DNA from 3 places in the Paenibacillus sp. FSL H7-0940 genome. Region 2 is predicted to be linked to each of the others. Evidence: riboswitches for the same ligand, from Rfam matches in the RefSeq annotation. Region 2 holds a riboswitch; each other region holds the start of a gene.
The links. Region 2 has a riboswitch for thiamine pyrophosphate ahead of MHB71_RS22870 (ABC transporter substrate-binding protein). Riboswitches for the same ligand answer to the same signal wherever they lie in the genome.
Positions count from the first base shown of each region.

Region 1: another riboswitch for thiamine pyrophosphate. It lies ahead of tenA (thiaminase II); the one in region 2 lies ahead of MHB71_RS22870 (ABC transporter substrate-binding protein).
Region 3: another riboswitch for thiamine pyrophosphate. It lies ahead of MHB71_RS07280 (thiamine phosphate synthase); the one in region 2 lies ahead of MHB71_RS22870 (ABC transporter substrate-binding protein).

Region 1 is NZ_CP150280.1:1,986,691-1,992,868, reverse strand. It holds gene MHB71_RS08885 (glycoside-pentoside-hexuronide (GPH):cation symporter) at 1-9, shown strand, start outside; gene MHB71_RS08880 (cytochrome P450) at 81-1,301, opposite strand; gene MHB71_RS08875 (endo-1,4-beta-xylanase) at 1,697-4,369, shown strand; TPP riboswitch at 4,577-4,674, shown strand; gene tenA (thiaminase II) at 4,788-5,450, shown strand; gene MHB71_RS08865 (spore coat protein) at 5,661-5,957, opposite strand; gene MHB71_RS08860 (hypothetical protein) at 5,969-6,169, opposite strand.
Region 2 is NZ_CP150280.1:5,201,186-5,207,363, forward strand. It holds gene MHB71_RS22850 (MFS transporter) at 379-1,614, shown strand; gene MHB71_RS22855 (hypothetical protein) at 2,022-2,546, opposite strand; gene MHB71_RS22860 (VOC family protein) at 2,721-3,107, shown strand; gene MHB71_RS22865 (NAD(P)-dependent oxidoreductase) at 3,124-3,879, shown strand; TPP riboswitch at 4,024-4,136, shown strand; gene MHB71_RS22870 (ABC transporter substrate-binding protein) at 4,444-5,484, shown strand; gene MHB71_RS22875 (thiamine-binding protein) at 5,709-5,999, shown strand; gene MHB71_RS22880 (ABC transporter permease) at 5,999-6,178, shown strand, end outside.
Region 3 is NZ_CP150280.1:1,632,035-1,638,212, forward strand. It holds gene MHB71_RS07250 (hypothetical protein) at 1-103, shown strand, start outside; gene MHB71_RS07255 (hypothetical protein) at 166-651, shown strand; gene MHB71_RS07260 (hypothetical protein) at 668-1,066, shown strand; gene MHB71_RS07265 (hypothetical protein) at 1,063-1,614, shown strand; gene MHB71_RS07270 (hypothetical protein) at 1,601-2,584, shown strand; gene MHB71_RS07275 (ABC-F family ATP-binding cassette domain-containing protein) at 2,723-4,273, shown strand; TPP riboswitch at 4,349-4,458, shown strand; gene MHB71_RS07280 (thiamine phosphate synthase) at 4,685-5,350, shown strand; gene thiO (glycine oxidase ThiO) at 5,368-6,178, shown strand, end outside.

The DNA.
Region 1 (6,178 bases), 3.2 Mb from region 2:
AGGGCATAATAAGATAAAAGTGTCCTTACACACAGCCAATCGCTTGTGTGTAAGGGCACTTTTAATTTGATAAAATTAGTTCAAAAAAGCTTGGGTGTTACGATGGCTGGCAGGTTTTGAAGAGTCTGTGTACCCGGGTAGAGCTGGCTTGCCGCTTTAAATTTGATTTTTGCAGTAATATCGGAAAAGTGACTCGTGAAACCTCTCAGCACCAGTTGGCCCTCCAGCCTGGCCAATGGAGCGCCCAGACAAAAGTGAGGTCCTTTGCCGAAGGCGAGATGACGATTGCTGTTGGGACGGTAGATATCAAAGCGGGAAGGTTCGGGAAAATGTCTAGGGTCATTGTTGGCTGCACCCAGCCAGGTTAATATAACGTCTCCTTTTTTCATAGGCACGCCCAGGATATCTGTATCCTCTACTACCACACGATCAAGTGTCGTTGGAAAACGATACCTTAACGATTCTTCAACGGTGTTCTCTATCAGTTCTGGATCTGCGGCAATATCCTGATAGATTCCGGGTTGATCATACATAAAACTGTAGAACAGGCTGTTTATCATGTTGGTCGTAGTTTCGTTCCCAGCAGCAAGCAGGCCCAGGCTAAAGGTAACAACCTCTTCATCGGTCAGTTGATCCCCATCCAGCTCAGCAAGTGTGAGATCGGAAATAATGTCCTCGGCAGGATACTTTCTCTTCTGCTGAACAATGGGGAGCAAAAATTCGTTAAATTCCTGCATAGCCGCATACTTCGCATTCATCTGCTCCTGCTCATTACCTGTGGCATTGGGGAAAAATAACATGTCAGACCAGGCTTTGATCTGTGCACGGTGTTGCCTCTCCACCCCAAGCAGATCGGCAATGACAGTAACAGGAAGTGGGACTCCTAGATCTCGAACGATGTCGACATCATCTTTCTCCTTCATCTCAAGCATTAACTCATCAACGATAGCCGCGATTTGAGGCTCCCAGTTTTTCAACTGACGTGGGGTAAAGGCACTAGAGACTAACTTTCTAATATCACGTTGAACAGGGGGATCAACAGAATTGATGTTCACTCTGGTAACTACCGGCGGAACCGGGGAGACACTCCGTTTACGTACACTGGAGAACCGTTTCCAGTCTGTTAGAACGGAATTGACATCATCATAACGATACAGATTCCATACCTGTTGCTCCTCGTCAAAATAGATGGGATGATTCTCCAGCATGTACTCATAGTAAGCATATGGATCCCAAAGTTCTTCAGGTGTCTCTAAATTAGATACCTGATGAATAACGATCGATCTGTTATCAGCCTGCATGTCTCCTCGCCATCCTTTAATGTAGTTTGTGGAAATCTCCAAATAATGATAGCCAATCTATCATTATTTGATTTAAAGGTACCATATATTACACTTATTTAGCAATTAGATGAAATCTTTTACTAAATATCAATTATTTAGAGATATTTTCGAGTCACAGATGGAGAAACATTTTCATATCAAAATGCAGAAAAATGGCGAATAAAGTGTTTCCTAACTAATTTATTGTGTGATATGAACGACCGAGACGGGTATCGCGTATTACCAAGTGATAACATTTTATTGTAATTATTGTAAATTTATTATATGTAAGCGTTATCCAAAGAGCTATAATCTATTTATCTGGATGTTAATCCGTTCAGAAATAATTAGACCCAATCAAGAGGAGGAATTGTATGAAACGGTTACGTCAATGGAATATTGCAGCCTTGGTTCTTGTGCTGATACTCGCCATGCTTCCATTTTCGAATGTCTCACATGCAGCCAAGGCAGTTACGGAAGTGGAGGGAGGTCATTTGAGTACAAACTTTGAAGACGGTACACTTCAGGGGTGGACTCCACGTACAGGTAACGAAAGGCTGACAGTGACACAGCAGGAAGCACACGAAGGTCAGTCCAGTATGCTGGTCGCCAACCGTGAGCGTTCCTATCATGGACCAATGTTATCCATGAAGGATCTGCTTAAGCGTAACCAAGAGTACGAAATTGCGGCATATGTAAGACTTACTCAGGAGCCCACCACGGATCAAACATTACAGCTCACCACATATAAAAAAACAACTGCCGAAAGCTGGAACCCAATCGGTAGCGTGAAAATTGCCAAAGCAGAATGGAATACATGGCACAAAATCACCGGAAAATTTCAGTATAGCGATGATCCCACTGAATTGAATTTGTTCATCGAAACACCCTACATCTCTGAAGATAGCGTAGATACGTTATCGTTCTATGTGGATGATGTATCATTTACTCTGGCCGAGCAACTGGAGATTGAAGAAGGGATTCTGTCTCTGAAAGACCTGTATCAAGATGATTTCCCCATTGGTGCAGCGGTGTATCGCTGGCAGTTGGAAGGCGCATATGGACAACTGCTCACAAAGCACTTTAACAGCTTGACCGCAACCTATGAGATGAAACCGAAGTACATGTCTCCTTCCGAAGGTGTTTATGAGTTCGAGGCAGCCGATCAATATGTTCAGTTCGCCGAGGAGCATGGTATGGGCGTACGCGCACATGCATTGTTGTGGCATATTGATGCAGCAGAGTGGATGTTCAAGGATCCTCAGGGTAACCCTGCGAGTCGAGAATTACTACTTGCCCGGATTCAGGATTACGTTGAAACCGTCATGACCCGATACAAAGGTAAGATCTATGCCTGGGATGTGGTAAACGAGGCGATTGCGGATAGCAATGGTGATGCCAACGGTTTACGTAAAAGTCCCTTTTATGAACTAATCGGTCCGGATTATATTGAGAAAACCTATGAATTCGCTCGTGCAGCCGATCCGAATGCCAAATTATATTACAACGAATACTTCACGGAAATCCCTGAGAAAAGAGAGCATATGTATCAGTTGGTCAAACGACTGAAAGAGAAAGGGCTCATCGATGGTGTGGGTTTGCAATCCCACTATAACCTGGAATCCCCGCCCATCAAGGAAATTGAAAAAACGATCAGCATGTTCGCCGAACTTGGATTGGATATTCAGATCACGGAACTGGATGTTGATAGCGGAATTCCATTTGGTGAAGAGTTGTCCGATGAAGTCGCGGTAAAGCAGGCGTATCGATATAAGGAACTGTTGGATTTGTACAAAAAACACAAAGACCACATTTCTTCAGTTACCTTATGGGGACTCCAAGATGAGAAGTCTTACAACAACCAGGCTATGCTGTTTGATTCAGCCCTGAAGGCCAAAAAAGCATACTGGGGACTCGTGGATGAATCCAGCTTGCCTGTGTTGACACAGAGAGCCGTCTCACTTTCGGGTAAACCGGATATCAAAAAACAGTCACAAGATCCGCTCTGGAACAAAGCGGTGTCTACTACACTGAAGGATGACTCTTCGGGATCAGCCAGTTTCCGCACCTTATGGGATCATAGTAACCTGTATATCCTTGTGGACGTTCAGGATGCAAAGGCAGATGTGAACGACAAAGTAGATATCTTTGTTGATCTCAATAATGGCAAGACCACTTCATATGAAGCAGATGACCGACACGTAATCATTAAGCGGTCGGGCAAAGCTGAGGGCGTGGAGAAGCGTTCATATCGTGTACGCGAGACCAAAGCCGGATATCAGGTTGAATTGTCCATTCCGTGGGGTGGTATCCAAGTCGGATCAGAATATGAAGCCGGATTGGATATCCGTGTGACTGATGGCGGTTCAAGTGGGACACAACCTTATAATCCACTGTACTGGAATGATCGAACACAATTTCAGGAACAGGATACAAGCAAATACGGCGTGATTCAGCTTGCCCCTATGCCCAAATCTGCACAAGCTGTGCAAGGGATTGTTCAGATTGATGGAAAGAAAGACACATCATGGAATAAGGCTGCACCATTTGAAGTAAAACGGTTGAACCAGAGCGAAGGTGCAGAGGCAGTGGCTCGCGCTATGTGGTCAGGTGAGTATCTATACCTGCTGATCGACGTCACTGATCCAAACATCATTACAGACAGCATCAACCCATGGGATCAGGATTCGGTTGAGATTTTCCTGGACGAGAATCACCAGCGCACACCGTATTTTCAATATGATGATGCCCAGTTCAGAATCAGTGCAGACAATGTAGGAACCTTTGCAGGGGGTGCCTCACCTGGACGCCTTGTAAGTGCTGTGAAGAAAACAAATAAAGGATATCTCGTAGAAGCCAGAATTCATTTACAATCATTGACGCCCAAAGCAGGAAATGTTCTCGGTTTCGAGCTTCAAATTAACGACAACCAGGGCGGAGGTAAGCAGAGCGTAGCTAAATGGAATGATACGACCAATGAGAGCTGGAGAAATACTTCCCAGTACGGAATACTCACTTTTGTCGGAAAGAACAAACTCGGGCATTAAACCATCGGCAGTAGTTGCAAGAATAGAAACCATCATAACAGTGGCTGAAACTCAACCATTGTTGTGATGGTTTCCATCGTTTACATACGTCACCAAAGGTGATGAGGGGCGATACAATCTGCCTTGACTATATTTAACAGCCCTTGATATACTAAATGGATGTTATTTTTTCTTTTATGCGGATAAGAAAGTAATCAACTACATACTAACCGTTTGCGAGGGAGCCTTAACCGGCTGAGAGGGTGTTAAACCGACCTTACCTGATTTGGATAATGCCAACGTAGGGATGCAACGATGAAACGCTTTACTTGGGTAGCTCATGCGAACCCCCTTGTTTTAGTGTATTTGTCTGCGAAACATCCTATGGATGTTTCGTTTTTTTGTTTTTAAATACGTACATTATGAATTGGAGGAACACATGTTGACTATTTCAGAGAGACTATATCAGGTAGCACAGCCTGTGTGGAAGGAATGTCTTGAGCATCCTTTTGTTAAAGGGATCGGAGATGGTTCTTTACAGGTTGAACAATTTCGTTATTATTTGCTGCAAGACTACTTGTATCTGTTCGATTATGCCCGTGTATTTGCACTAGGTATCGTCAAGTCGCACGACCCCAAATTGATGCAGTTTTTTAGTAAAAACGTAGATAACATCCTGAATGGTGAAATGAAAATTCATCGTTCTTATATGGAGCGATTAGGAATTACAGAGGATCATGTTTTTCAGGTAAAACCTGCACTGAAAAATGCAGCCTATACTAACTATATGCTCTCTGTTTCCCATGCGGGTGGCATAGCAGAAGTACTTGTATCCATTCTGGCCTGCTCATGGAGCTATGCAGAGATTGGTCAAGTCCTTGCCCAAAAGCCAGGTGCAGCTGAGCATCCTTTTTACGGAGAGTGGATCACAGGATATGCTTCCTCTGAATACAACAGCAACAATCAATCCCTAGTGACGTTAACTGATAAGCTATTAGAAGGCTGTAGCGAGGGAACGTACCAACGGATGGAGGATATTTTCGTGATGTGCAGTCGCTTTGAGCTTGATTTTTGGGAAATGTCATGGAAGCTGGAGCCTTAAGTTCACTGTAGTCAATTAAAGTAGAGAGCAGCGGCCATAAACAGTCTCAGGATAGAAATAAGTAGAATACGTAAAGGAACGCTTGCAATAAGCGTGTTTCGTGACGATGCCAAAAAAAGGGCGGATAGTATCCGCCTTTTTTCATTGTTGAAATTCTTGACACAGGGACATTTTGTTCTCTGAAGTCTCTGGCTAAAATCAAAAAGGGTGTCAGGACGGAATGTTCATAGCAGTCTGAATGTTTTTCAGATCGAGCTGAATTTGCTCTGCAATATGGTAAGGGTGGTATAAACCATGCTGCACCATGTAATTTGATATCTTTTCATGAGAATCTATGGCTTCATCGAGCTGTTTCATCAAAATTTGTTTGATTTCGGGGGTGGCACATTCGGTCACAGCCATGGCGTAGTTTCTGACACCGCTCTTGGCGTTCATCAAAAAATCCATTGCGATCACGTCATCGGTCAGCGTATTAAGACCAGTCATGTGTTCTAATATTGGGTTCATTTTTTTATCTCCTATACAGTCGCTTTAGACAGCACTCCACCGAGCTCCTGAAGCTGCTGTTGTGATAAGATCGCATCTTGTTGCAAAATTTGCTTGAGCTCCGGGTCGGTTACCAGAGCTTGCATGGTCTTGGATTTAGTCATACAAACCGTCTTGAACGCAGCTATTTCATGTACCTCGAGAATCTCATGCAAAGCGTATGTGGAATCCATTCAGATTGT
Region 2 (6,178 bases):
CTCCTTTGGCTGTAAAAATACAAAGAGCGCCCTCATCCCTTGGGACGAGGAGCGCTCTGCTCGCGGTGCCACCCAACTTGCTGAATCAGGATATCCTGCTTCCAGCCTCTTGGTCCGCGATAACGGGCGGTTCCGGTTAACTTGGGGAAATATCGCTCCCCTGGCGAAAACGCCTCCGAGTTGGATGCTCTTCAACGGCATGGTCCGATCTGTAATTGTTGGTCTCAGTATATACGAACGCCGGACCAAATTGCAACCTTCTGTATCGATCAGGAATTCATGGCACAACTTAACATGTCCTGTTATGATAGACTTTGTCTTCAAGATTGCGCATTATTGTGATCCTCAATTTATGTATATAAGTAGAAGGAGTTCTTTATGAAAAAATTACTTTGGATCGGATGTCTGTCCTATTTCCTGATTGGACTTGCCCACGTTGTGCTCGGTTCCATTCTACCGGTTGCACTTGAACATTACGGCAAAGATTATAGCCAAGGCGGAACGCTGATCTTTGCTCAATTTGCCGGATTCCTCGGTGGTGTATTGTTATCCCCTTGGCTGAACAGACGCTTTGGTAAACGGGGAGGCCTGTTAATCGCCACCGCACTACTCTGTATTGCAGAATTATCCTATATGCTGTTGCCACCATGGGGCTGGATGTTCGTCATTGCACCCGCTGCCGGCTTTGGATTCGGAATGGTTGAAGCTGTTATTGGCACCATTATCATCGCTGCAATCAAAGACAATACAGCCGTTGCCATGAGTCGACTGGAAGTGTTATTCGGGATCGGAGCGATGGTCATGCCGCTCATTGCCAGCGGTCTGATTGCTGCTGGATACTGGCGCCTGTCATTTCTCGTTGTTGCCATCTGCGCAGCGCTGACCTTTTTATTCTGGGCGAAGGGATCATTCGGTGAACTCGATAAGTTTCTAGAGCGACAGAGTTCAAATAAAGGTTCAGTACATGCCCACAGTGCTGGGACATCGGATGAGATGCATCCCGCATCTGCAAGTACATCCAGTCCAACCTATCGTGGCCGTAACAGGACTCTTCTGGTATTATTCGTCCTGTTCTTCTTCCTCTATGTTGGCACAGAGATGAGTCTTGCGAACTTCATGCCAGCGATCCTGATTGAGAAAATGAACATGAAGGAAGCCGGAGCAGCGCTTAGTGTCACCTGTTTCTGGATTGCCATGTCCGTGGGACGACTCTTCGCCGGGTATATCGCAGAGAAATTCCAATACCGCGTCTATGTCTTGTACAGTTGTCTTTCATCTGTTCTTTTGTTAATGGTATTTCCATTCACAAACCAAATCTGGTCTGCATTTCTCATCATCTTACTGCTTGGACTTGCGATGTCAGGGATATTCTCCATTGCCCTTGTCTTTGCCAGTAAACTGCTGCCCGGAACAGAAGAATCCACACCCAGCATTTTGATTGCCTCAGGTGGGGTTGGCGGTGCCATTCTGCCTTTGACTACGGGATGGAGTCTTGATCATCTGGCGGTTAATCAGTCTGCATGGATGCTTGCGATCTTTGCAGTTGGCCTGTTTGTCATTAGCGTAATCACGTATCAATGGCAGAACAAACATATAGTGAATTCTGCGACTTAACAGTTCTGTGTTGATCCAGTCCTGAGGATTAGAAATACCTATTAAAGAAATTGAAATGTCCACCGCCATGACCTGACGGTGGACATTTTTTTGTAGTGTTACTCTGTTCTAACGAACCTAGCACACGCTATCCCCCTCCATTTCCGCATGTTTGAAATCTAACGAATCCTAGAGACGTTATTATAGATAATTAGCTTCAATTAAAATGTCTCGTTGGAGGTTTTTTGCATAATAACACCGCTGAGATTCGTTAGGTTTTCATTCCCTTAGAAACTGGCCTAATAAGGTGTCCTCGATTCGTTAGCGCTGTAATATGGCGGCAGTGCCCTATCTTTGCCTCTCTCATCACCTTTCATTAAAGGTGAGAATAATATCTATTCATTTGCATAAGATTGCCCAGGAAATACTTAGGGCCAGCCGAATCTCACACTTTTATTAACGACAGGCAATACAGGCCCGTTATCCTTGATGAATTTACCGAATACATATCGGACGAGTGGTCCCAGAACGATCAACTGATATGGAAGCGCAAGGCTGAAGTTACGAGCAATGGTATGGAGATACGTACGGAGTACGGATGACCCACTTAATTGATCAGCGAGATATGCGGAGATCATTCCATACATGGACATGATCAGAACCATGCCAATCACCATGAAAAATGAAATGACGAGCACACCTAAAATCTTATTGGACTTGTCGAAGGGCAAGGAGAATGCAATCTTTCTCGCCACAGGGCCAACAATGAAAGACTCCACCAGAAACGCGATGACAAAACATAATACGAATTGAAGCAGTATTTCAAGCGGGGACATCTTGCCGAGTAACCCACTGTGCCATAGATTGAAGAACATCATGACCAAGACCATTCCTATACACATCATTAATCCGAAAATAATTTGTTCCTTCTTGCTGGTTGGCAATTCTCTCATCCTCTCTGTTTACCTTCGTAATTATAGAGATGACCAAACCCTCCGCATAAGTGAACATTATGTGAACAATTGTGATTTTTCCAATTTAAAACTATATTTGACAACCATGTAGTACAGCCCTATGATATCCCTTAAAATGGTAGAAACATTCACTACATAAGGAGGTTTTTGATTGTGAGTTTTCAAAAACGCATTGACCACGTCGGTATTGCCGTACGTGATCTGGAGACCACGCTGCGTTTCTACACGGAGATCGTTGGTCTTGAATTGAAAGACCGGGTGACCCATACCAACGGTATCATTCAGCTCGCCTTTCTTGGCTTCAATGGAAGTAATGAGACTGAGATTGAGTTAATTCAAGGATACAGCGACAAGCTACCTTCTGAAGGTACGGTGCACCATTTTGCGATCCACGTGGATGATCTTGATTCTGAGTACAAACGCATTCAATCCACCGAAGCCGAATTTATCGACGGAGAGATTATCACACTGCCTAACGGTTACCGCTATTTCTTCATCTATGGACCTGAAAAGGAATGGATTGAGTTCTTCCAGCGCTAAGAATTGGAGTTGATTTATGAACATTTTAATTACCGGCGCAGCCGGAAAAATTGGACGTGACTTGTCCCAACACTTGTCAGAGGCATTTCACCTGCGACTAACGGATTTAAATATCGACAGACTGCATACGTATCAAGGGACCGGCCATGAGATCATGACACTGGATGTGACAGACCCCGAAGCCTGTCAGCATGCTTGCGAAGGCATGGATGTGGTTGTACATCTGGCGGGAGATCCTTCCCCAAATGCCGGATTTTATGAATCGTTGTTGGACATCAATATCAAAGGTACATTTAATGTATTCCGTGCAGCTAAAGACCAAGGTGTACGAAGAGTCATTCTTGCAAGCAGTGCACAGACGATTGAGGGGTATCCCATTGATGCTCAAGTCTATCCGGACATGCCCACACGCCCACGGAATTTGTACGGGGTTAGCAAATGTTTTGGAGAATCGCTCGCTTCCTATTTTGCGTATACCGAAGGTTTACAAAGTGTTGCGGTGCGTATAGGTGCATATGATGATTTTCAACCGGATGGACCAGTGCTGGAGGCAAGGGATATGAGCGCGTATATTAGTCCAGCTGACTTGTGTGATTTGATGTTCAAAGCAATTACAACTACCGATCTGGAACCCTTCACCATACTGCATGGGATCTCGAATAATCGGTTTAAACGATTAAATCTGGAAACCACTCAGAAACAGGTAGGTTATGACCCAAAATCCGATGCTTTTGCACTCAGTCAGATTGCCTTATATGATTCGCCACGATAATTATTGAAAATAATACATCCAAACAGGCTGTTATACATATGTATAACGGCCTGTTTGATAACTTATACGTGTCCCTATCCAGTTCATGACTGGACAGGCCCCACCCTCTGGCCTATAATTACACCTAGTAATGCCCGTAACTTCATAGTTTCCCAGGGGAGTCGGAATTGGCCGGCTGAGAGTGTATCCCACCAAGATACTAACCCTTAGACCTGATCTGGATCATGCCAGCGTAGGAATCGGAGTATATCGAAATGGCACAGCCCTATGGCTGAACGCCACCTCTCTAACGCCTGCACGCGTCCCGGAATACGGGGCGCTTTTTTTGTTACTATCAGAAAGTATAAGACTGGAAGCATCACCTTCCTGATATTGCAAGAAAAACTGCCGCTAAACGCGGTCTGGCTTCCTTGAATGACATCGATGGACGTTTTACTTGTTCAAAAATAACGTCATCCGGATCTCAACTGGTATAAATCTGTCGATTTATGCAAGATGATTGGATATGAAGCCAAGGAGTACCCCGTGCCAATCGGCCGGACATACCGAAGGAGAGAACCACAGATGAAATGGCGTAAAACGATGGGACTGTTGCTCTTATGCGTGCTTATGGTGACTGTAGCCGCATGTGGTGGCAAAGAAGCTGCCCCAGCTGGGCAGAACGGCAACACAAATACGGAAAGCAGCAACGAAGGTGACACTACCGCCCTGAAAGATATTAAAGTGGTGCTCGACTGGACACCAAATACGAATCATACCGGCCTGTATGCAGCTGTAGATCAAGGTTTTTATAAAGCCGAAGGCTTGAACGTGGAGATTGTACAACCAGGTGCCGGTGGCGCAGATACAATGGTTGCCTCCAATGAAGTGCCTTTTGGCGTAAGTTATCAGGAGAGTGTAACTCAAGCCCGCACACAGGGTGTTCCATTGGTCTCCATCGCAGCAGTTATTCAGCATAATACATCCGGGTTCGCTGCTCCGGCGGATCGGAATATCAAATCACCGAAAGATTTTGAAGGTAAAACCTATGGCGGTTGGGGTTCCCCAGTCGAAGAAGCCGTGATGCAATCCATTATGGAAGGCGACGGAGCCGATGTATCCAAAGTGAAAAACATTAATATGGGTGACGCCGACTTTTTCACCGTAGTAAAACGGGACATTGATTTTGCATGGATTTTCTACGCCTGGACAGGTATTGAAGCCGAACTGCGCGGGGAGCCCATCGACATGTTATATGTGAAGGATTATTCAGATGCATTGGATTACTACACACCTGTCCTTGTAACAAACGAGCAAACGATCCAAAACGACCCTGAGTTGGTTAAAGCATTCCTGAAAGCCACCTCCGAAGGGTATCAATACGCAATTGATCATCCCGAAGACGCAGCCAACATTCTGATCAAGGCCGTACCGGATCTGGATAAGGAATTGGTGCTGGCAAGCCAGAAATGGCTTAGTCCAAAGTACACAGATGACGCCCCACGCTGGGGTGAGCAAAAACAGGAAGTGTGGCGGAATTACACCGACTGGATGTTTAGCAAAAAACTGCTTGATGAACAGATCGATGTGAGCAAGGCATATACAAACGAGTTTTTACCCCAATAAAATTTCTCATATAAAACGAACTTAAATTTTACACGAGGACGGAGAGGACAGAAATAACGTGAAAAAGCGAAGCGGTCGCCTTTATCACCGGATTTTCCCTTTAGAGAAAGGGAATCAAAAAAATCTGGGGATAACAGCGATTGGAAGGTTATTCTGTCATCGAAGTGGCAAGTGTAACAGTCATTAGTTCATTTTATATATCACGAAAGGAGCCGTGATCTCTCATGGCAAGCACACTACTTAGTATTCAGGTTATCCCGAAAACGCCAAATGGCGAGAACTCTTATCCTTACGTAGATCGCGCCATTGAAGTTATTCAGCAATCTGGCTTGAAGTATCAGGTGAACGCGCTTGATACCACGATGGAGGGGGAACTGGAGGAACTGTTGGAGGTTGTCCGTAAAATGCACGAGGTACTTGTGGAGGCTGGCAGCCCAAGCATCATCTCCCAGATCAAAATCGCCCATAGCCCTGCTGGCTTCAGCATGGATACCCTGACGGAGAAGTATCGCTAATGCCTGCCTATTTCAAAAGTGTATGGCCGCCCTTTGTGGCGGTTATTCTCTTTATAGCGATATGGCAGGGAGCCGTCTCCCTCTTCCATATTGAGAAATGGATGCTGCCTGCACCGTCCGACATCGCCCGCGAAGCGGCAACCCAGGCCGAACGACTTGGCATGCACGCTTCCGCAACC
Region 3 (6,178 bases), 3.5 Mb from region 2:
TACACCTATGTACGCCCTTATCTTTTTGTATCTGGTCATTCCATTGGTCGGTATGAGCTTCTTACAGATGAGCATTTATTATGAGCAAATTCAGAAACTGTAGCACAATTCATCTGTGTGACAGTCTGAAATAGTTTAATAACTTATAACTTGGGAGGATTTATCATGAACAATGCATCAAGCGCTTTAAAGGTGGCAGCAGGGATATTCTTAACAATCGCTTTGATCACAATTGTAGTTCTGTTGTTTATTTCGGCTCAGGAGGCAACCAAGACGGCCCAGAACAATTTTGCTGATATCCAAACCGAGTTGTCCCAGGCTGCATTTACGGTATATGACGGAACAACCATCAGTGGATCACAGGTAACGAATGCGCTGCGTAAATATGCGGACAAGGATCAATTCGGTATTCAAGTTATTACAGGTAAAAATAAAGCGGGTCAATGGTACGGCAATCAATTAAACATTTCACAGGATCTCAATAATGCGGACTACGGCTCGGTTATTGCACCCGACGATAAAGTGGGGATTATTAACCAGACCATGAGTGAAAAAGACAATCAATATGTCAATCCAAGTGGTAAATTCAAAGCCATTATCGTAAAAGACCGTTCCAACGTGGTAAGAGGGCTGATCTTCCAGCAATCCTGACAGGAGTTGGTTTAACATGTCCCAGAATACCCAGCATCTTATGTTGTTTTGTACGGCGGTTGTCCTGTTTGTGACAGCCTGCCTGTACGGGCAACAGAATGTTAAGATTTTATCAGCGGCCTTAAATGACAGAGTACAGACAACAACAGGCATGGAAGGTCGGCTGACAACAACACTGCATACCACCAATCCGTATCAGTATACTGGTGCGGAAGTGTTGCATACCGTAAGACAGATGACAGGCACAGGCATTCCTGTGGTGGTAGATGGGACTTCGTATGTGATCGATCCACTTGTCAGCAAAACAGCGACGATTCCTGTCCAGCTCGATGCCACCTACAGACCAGAGTTTATACGAAATGAAACTGGAGAACTGCTCAAGATTGTTTTTTGGAAGGAGGCGAGTGTGAATTGATTAATGCCGCATCCAAGCTGCTTGCCGTATTGCTCGCAGTCCTTCTGCTCTATGTGTACCCAGCTGCTGAAACAGCCGATCGGCAGGATGATATAGCACGTATGACGGCTGTTCAGAATGTAACACGTTTTGTTGATGCTGTCCGAACGAAAGGGTATATTTCACCTCGAATGTTGGCTGATTTTGAGGAGCAACTGGCCCAGACGGGCAATGTGTATGAGGTGTCGATGGAACATTTACATAAGAAATATGTACCTCACTATATAGACCCGATGGACAATAACAGTTTTAACGGGACCTATGAAGTGGTGCAGGATGGATATTATTCGGCTCAGATTCGAGAAAGACTATTCCCATCCTCAGGTGTGATACCGGTTGATGATCCTGGCCGAAGATATACGTTGACGACAGGGGATTTTTTCACCGTGACACTCCAAAATACAAATCGTACACCTTCCATGCTCATTCGTGAATGGTTGAGTGGTACGGCTCAGGCTTCAGCAGTATTTGTAACATACGGAGGTATGGTCCTCAATGAAGATTACTGAGCTATCCATTGTATTTGTGCTGATCTTTTTCCCGCTCTTCTGGATCATCTCACTCCATACCCAAGATGCCGAGGAGGCTCAATATCTTGGCCAACGATACAGATCTGTACTTCAAACTGCAGTCATGGATGCAGGTGCAGTGATGCATCAGAATGAGAAACAAAATGATGAAGCAGGTTATGATTCAACCAAGTTTGTTAAAGCCGATAAGGAACTTGCCTTGTTGACATTTACGCAGACGATGGCTTTGAATATGGGGATTCAGGATGATCCCGCAGCTATTCGGAACATGTTTAATTACATTCCTGCCGTACTTATTCTGGATTATGACGGCTTTTATATGTTGTCCACAGAAACAGAGTTGACAGGTAACCTTGAAGATTCTTTCAAGCGAGTATGGAGTCCCAAGAAACCTTATACATATTCAGATTCTAATGGTAACAGTATTAACTTTACACTGGACGACTACGTATATGCCTACGACGCAAATGCAGGGAAATGGATTGAGGGATTCCAAAAAGAACTCGCTGCTAGCTCTCAGATTCCTTTACTTCAGAATACCAGCGTATTTGAGCAAGTTAGACAAAGCCGGATTGTGACTACTGTGCAGGATGATCTGGCTGATGTGATTAACCGCCATAATGAGTTTGCCAGAAAGAACGGTATTTCCTATACGTTTACGATGCCCCTGATTGCGCAGGAAGATTGGTACAACTCCATTAACGATACAGGGATTATGGCCTTTATCCAAGGTATAGGTGTGGGTGACCAAAAGATCAACAATTATGCGATCGGTGGAGGCAGACTTGTGAAGAAAACGGCCATCGTAGGTGGGGTAGATCCTTTAACGGGTATCAAGTACTACTATCCCTCCACATGTGGTAATGGTTACCGTGCTGAAGAGGTGTTTACAGACGCAAGACAAGCAGCTGCACAAGGCTATTTCGAATATAAATGCTCTAATCGTTAGGGTAGCCTGTATGACAAAATCATGTAAGAGGTTCCTGAACTGTTTACATTACTTTCAGAAAAGACGGGACCTGTGCTAGAATAGGGTTTCGGAACAATAATAAAAGTAATGTCTAATAGATAGGAGCAACCTCATCTTATGAGTTTATTGTCAGTAGAGAACGTAAGTCACAATTTTGGAGATCGCACGTTATTTAAAAATGTATCGTTTCGTTTACTTGCCGGAGAGCGTGTAGGACTTGTTGGTGCCAATGGTGTGGGTAAATCCACATTAATGAACATCCTTACCGGTAAATTGCTTAAAGATAGTGGAAAAGTGGAATGGACACCTAAGGTCCGTTACGGATATCTGGATCAGCACACGAAGCTTACCCCAGGCAAAACCATTCGTGACGTTCTTAAAGATGCTTTCCTTCCGTTGCTTGAATTAGAAAAAGAAATGATGAATATAACGGACCAGATGGCAGATGCAGATCCAGATAAGCTAGAGCAGTTGCTGGAAGAGATGGGCGATATTCAGGAACAACTGGAACAGGGCGACTTTTATCTGATTGACGTAAAAGTGGAAGAGATGGCCAATGGACTTGGTTTGTCCGCAATTGGTCTTGATCGGGATGTCGCAGCTCTAAGTGGTGGACAACGTACAAAGGTGCTTCTTGCCAAGCTTCTGCTTGAGAAGCCTACAGCCCTTTTGCTGGATGAGCCGACCAACTACCTGGATGTAGAGCACATTGAATGGTTGTCACGTTACCTGAAGGACTACCCTCATGCGTTCCTCTTAATCTCCCATGACACGGAATTCATGAATGAAGTCGTAAATGTCATTTATCATTTGGAATTTGCCAAATTAACGAGATATGCAGCGAACTATAACAAGTTCCTCGAGATGGCTGATATGAATAAAGCCCAGCATATTGATGCGTACGAGAAGCAGCAAGAGTACATCAAGAAGCAGGAAGATTTCATTCAGCGTAACAAGGCGCGTGCTTCAACTTCAGGTCGAGCGAAGAGCCGGGAGAAACAGCTGGACAGAATTGAACGTATTGATCGTCCAGATGAAGCGGCCAAACCAACGTTCAAATTCAAGGATGCCCGTGCGAGTAGCAAAACGGTCTTTGAGGGCATTGATTTTGAAATTGGATATACGTATCCTTTGCTGCCTAAGATGACAATGACAATTGAACGTGGTGAGAAAATTGCCATCGTAGGTTGTAATGGTGTGGGTAAATCGACGCTGCTGAAAACCATCTTGGGCAAAATATCTCCACTCAGTGGAAAGACCTTTTTGGGAGATTATCTCGAAACGGCCTATTTTGAGCAGGAAGTTCGTGCTGGAAATATCACGCCGATTGAGGATGTCTGGAATGAGTTTTCACATTTGACCCAGAATGAGGTCCGGGGTCATCTCGCTCGTTGCGGGTTGAAAAATGAGCACATTACCCGTCCGCTTAACATGCTGAGTGGTGGAGAGCAAGCCAAGGTTCGTTTATGCAAACTCTTGATGCGTGAAAGCAACTGGATTTTATTCGATGAGCCGACGAACCATTTGGATGTCACAGCTAAAGCTGAGTTACAGCGTGCCTTGCAAGAATTCAAGGGAACGGTGTTGCTGGTATCTCATGAACCTGATTTCTACGAGGGTTGGGTTACCAAAACATGGAATGTTGAAGAATGGTCTGAGAAAAACTAGACAATTCAAGCAACGCTTAATAGAAATGAACGGTGACAAAAAAATCCTTCTATGGTAACATAGGCTACAACTTCATATGAACACTAGGGGGGCCACACGATGTGGCTGAGATGGAAGAATGCGATTCCGGACCCTTTGCACCTGATCTGGATCATACCAGCGTAGGGAAGTGGCGAGCGCGTTTCAGTGAATGACGTGAGCAAACGGCAATTCGGAAGGATTTCAACCGTCTGCTTAACGAATTGAAACATGCAGTTGCGTGTATAACGTTATGGCTATAAGGTCTATAGCTTTATTGCACGAAATGAACTGTATGTATCAGTCAGTCATCTGGTCCTATAATTAATACGCAGCCACTCCCCTACGGGAGTGGCTTTTTTGTGTTTTCATAGCATTCACACATGGAAGGGGATGAACAGTACGGTAAGTTCTCATGAACATGTTCACGAATCATTTGAATTGCATGTTGTATCTACGGGTGTAGGGAATCAAGCATCTTTTGTAAAAGCTGCAAAGGACGTTTGGCCATGGGTGGACTACATCCATATACGAGAGAAACAACTCTCGTGGCAACAAAAGATCGGTTGGGCTGAAAGTCTGCGTGGTGTTGGCGTTCCGTCTTGTCGCATCGTTATCAATGGTTCAGAACTGCCACCACAGAATGACATCTATGGCGGTGTACATTGGGGGCAAGAGGCTATACGTAACTACAACCCTGCTGTTATAAGCAATGTCCAGCGACTTCGTCTGGGTGTATCTGTTCATTCAATCGATGAGGCAAAAATCGCTGAAGAACGGGGAGCCGATTACCTTTTCTTCGGGCATGTCTACTCAACCAACAGTAAGCCTGATCTTGAACCAAGAGGATTATATGCTCTGGCTGAAGTGTGCTATGGTGTCTCCATTCCTGTCATGGCGATTGGGGGCATCGAACCGGGAAACATTCACGCTATTCGCTCTGCAGGCGCACAGGGAGTCGCTGTGATCTCGAATGTATGGGCGAGCGATTCCCCGGATCGGGCAGCTGCATCGTTAAGGCAGGCTATCGTTGTTGCTACAGAAAGTCTGAGTCGCTGAATCAAGGAGATGTGAGGATGAAAAAGATCATTATTGATAGACCGGATAAGATTCATGCAGAAACGATTATTGTAGGCGGAGGCGTTGTTGGATGTGCCATTGCGTATGAGCTTGCTTCCCGTGGACAGGATGTGCTGTTACTGGAGCGTTCGGCGATTGCAGGAGGGACTTCTTGCGCAGCGGCTGGGATGCTGGCAGCAGACAGTGAGGATTTTGCTCATCCTTTGATGGCTAAGCTTGCCAGGCAGAGCAGGCAGTTACTTATCGAGCAACAGGTGCTAATGGCTACACTCAGTGAGGTAGAGACTGGTCTGCAACGCCAGGGATTCCTAACTCCTTTTCGTTCATACAGTGAATTAAGTAGTTATAAGGACAATCGGAAGTTTGCGTTGTCTGCTTCTGCTGATGAGGTGTGGTGGGACCGTTCCGTTGTGCAACAGGAGGCATCATGGCTTAACAGAGATACGTATGGAGCCTACTACAGACCTTACGAGAGTGAGATTCTTCCTGTCCATCTAACGAAGGCATATGCTGAATCCGCTCAAGCATTGGGAGCACGGGTTATGGAGGACATACAGGATATACGTGTGCAAGCAAACGAACACGGCGTGCAGGGGATCACCACATCGATCGGTGAGATGAAATGCAAACATGTCATTATAGCGGCTGGATTACAGAGTGAAGAGTTGATGAGACATGTGAATCTGAGCTTGCCTGTGTGGTCGGTAAAAGGTGAAATAGCCGCCGTTCAGTTCTCAGATGAACATGCAGGGTACAGACCTGATAGAACGGTGTATGCAGAGGATATCTATATTATTCCCAAAGCCA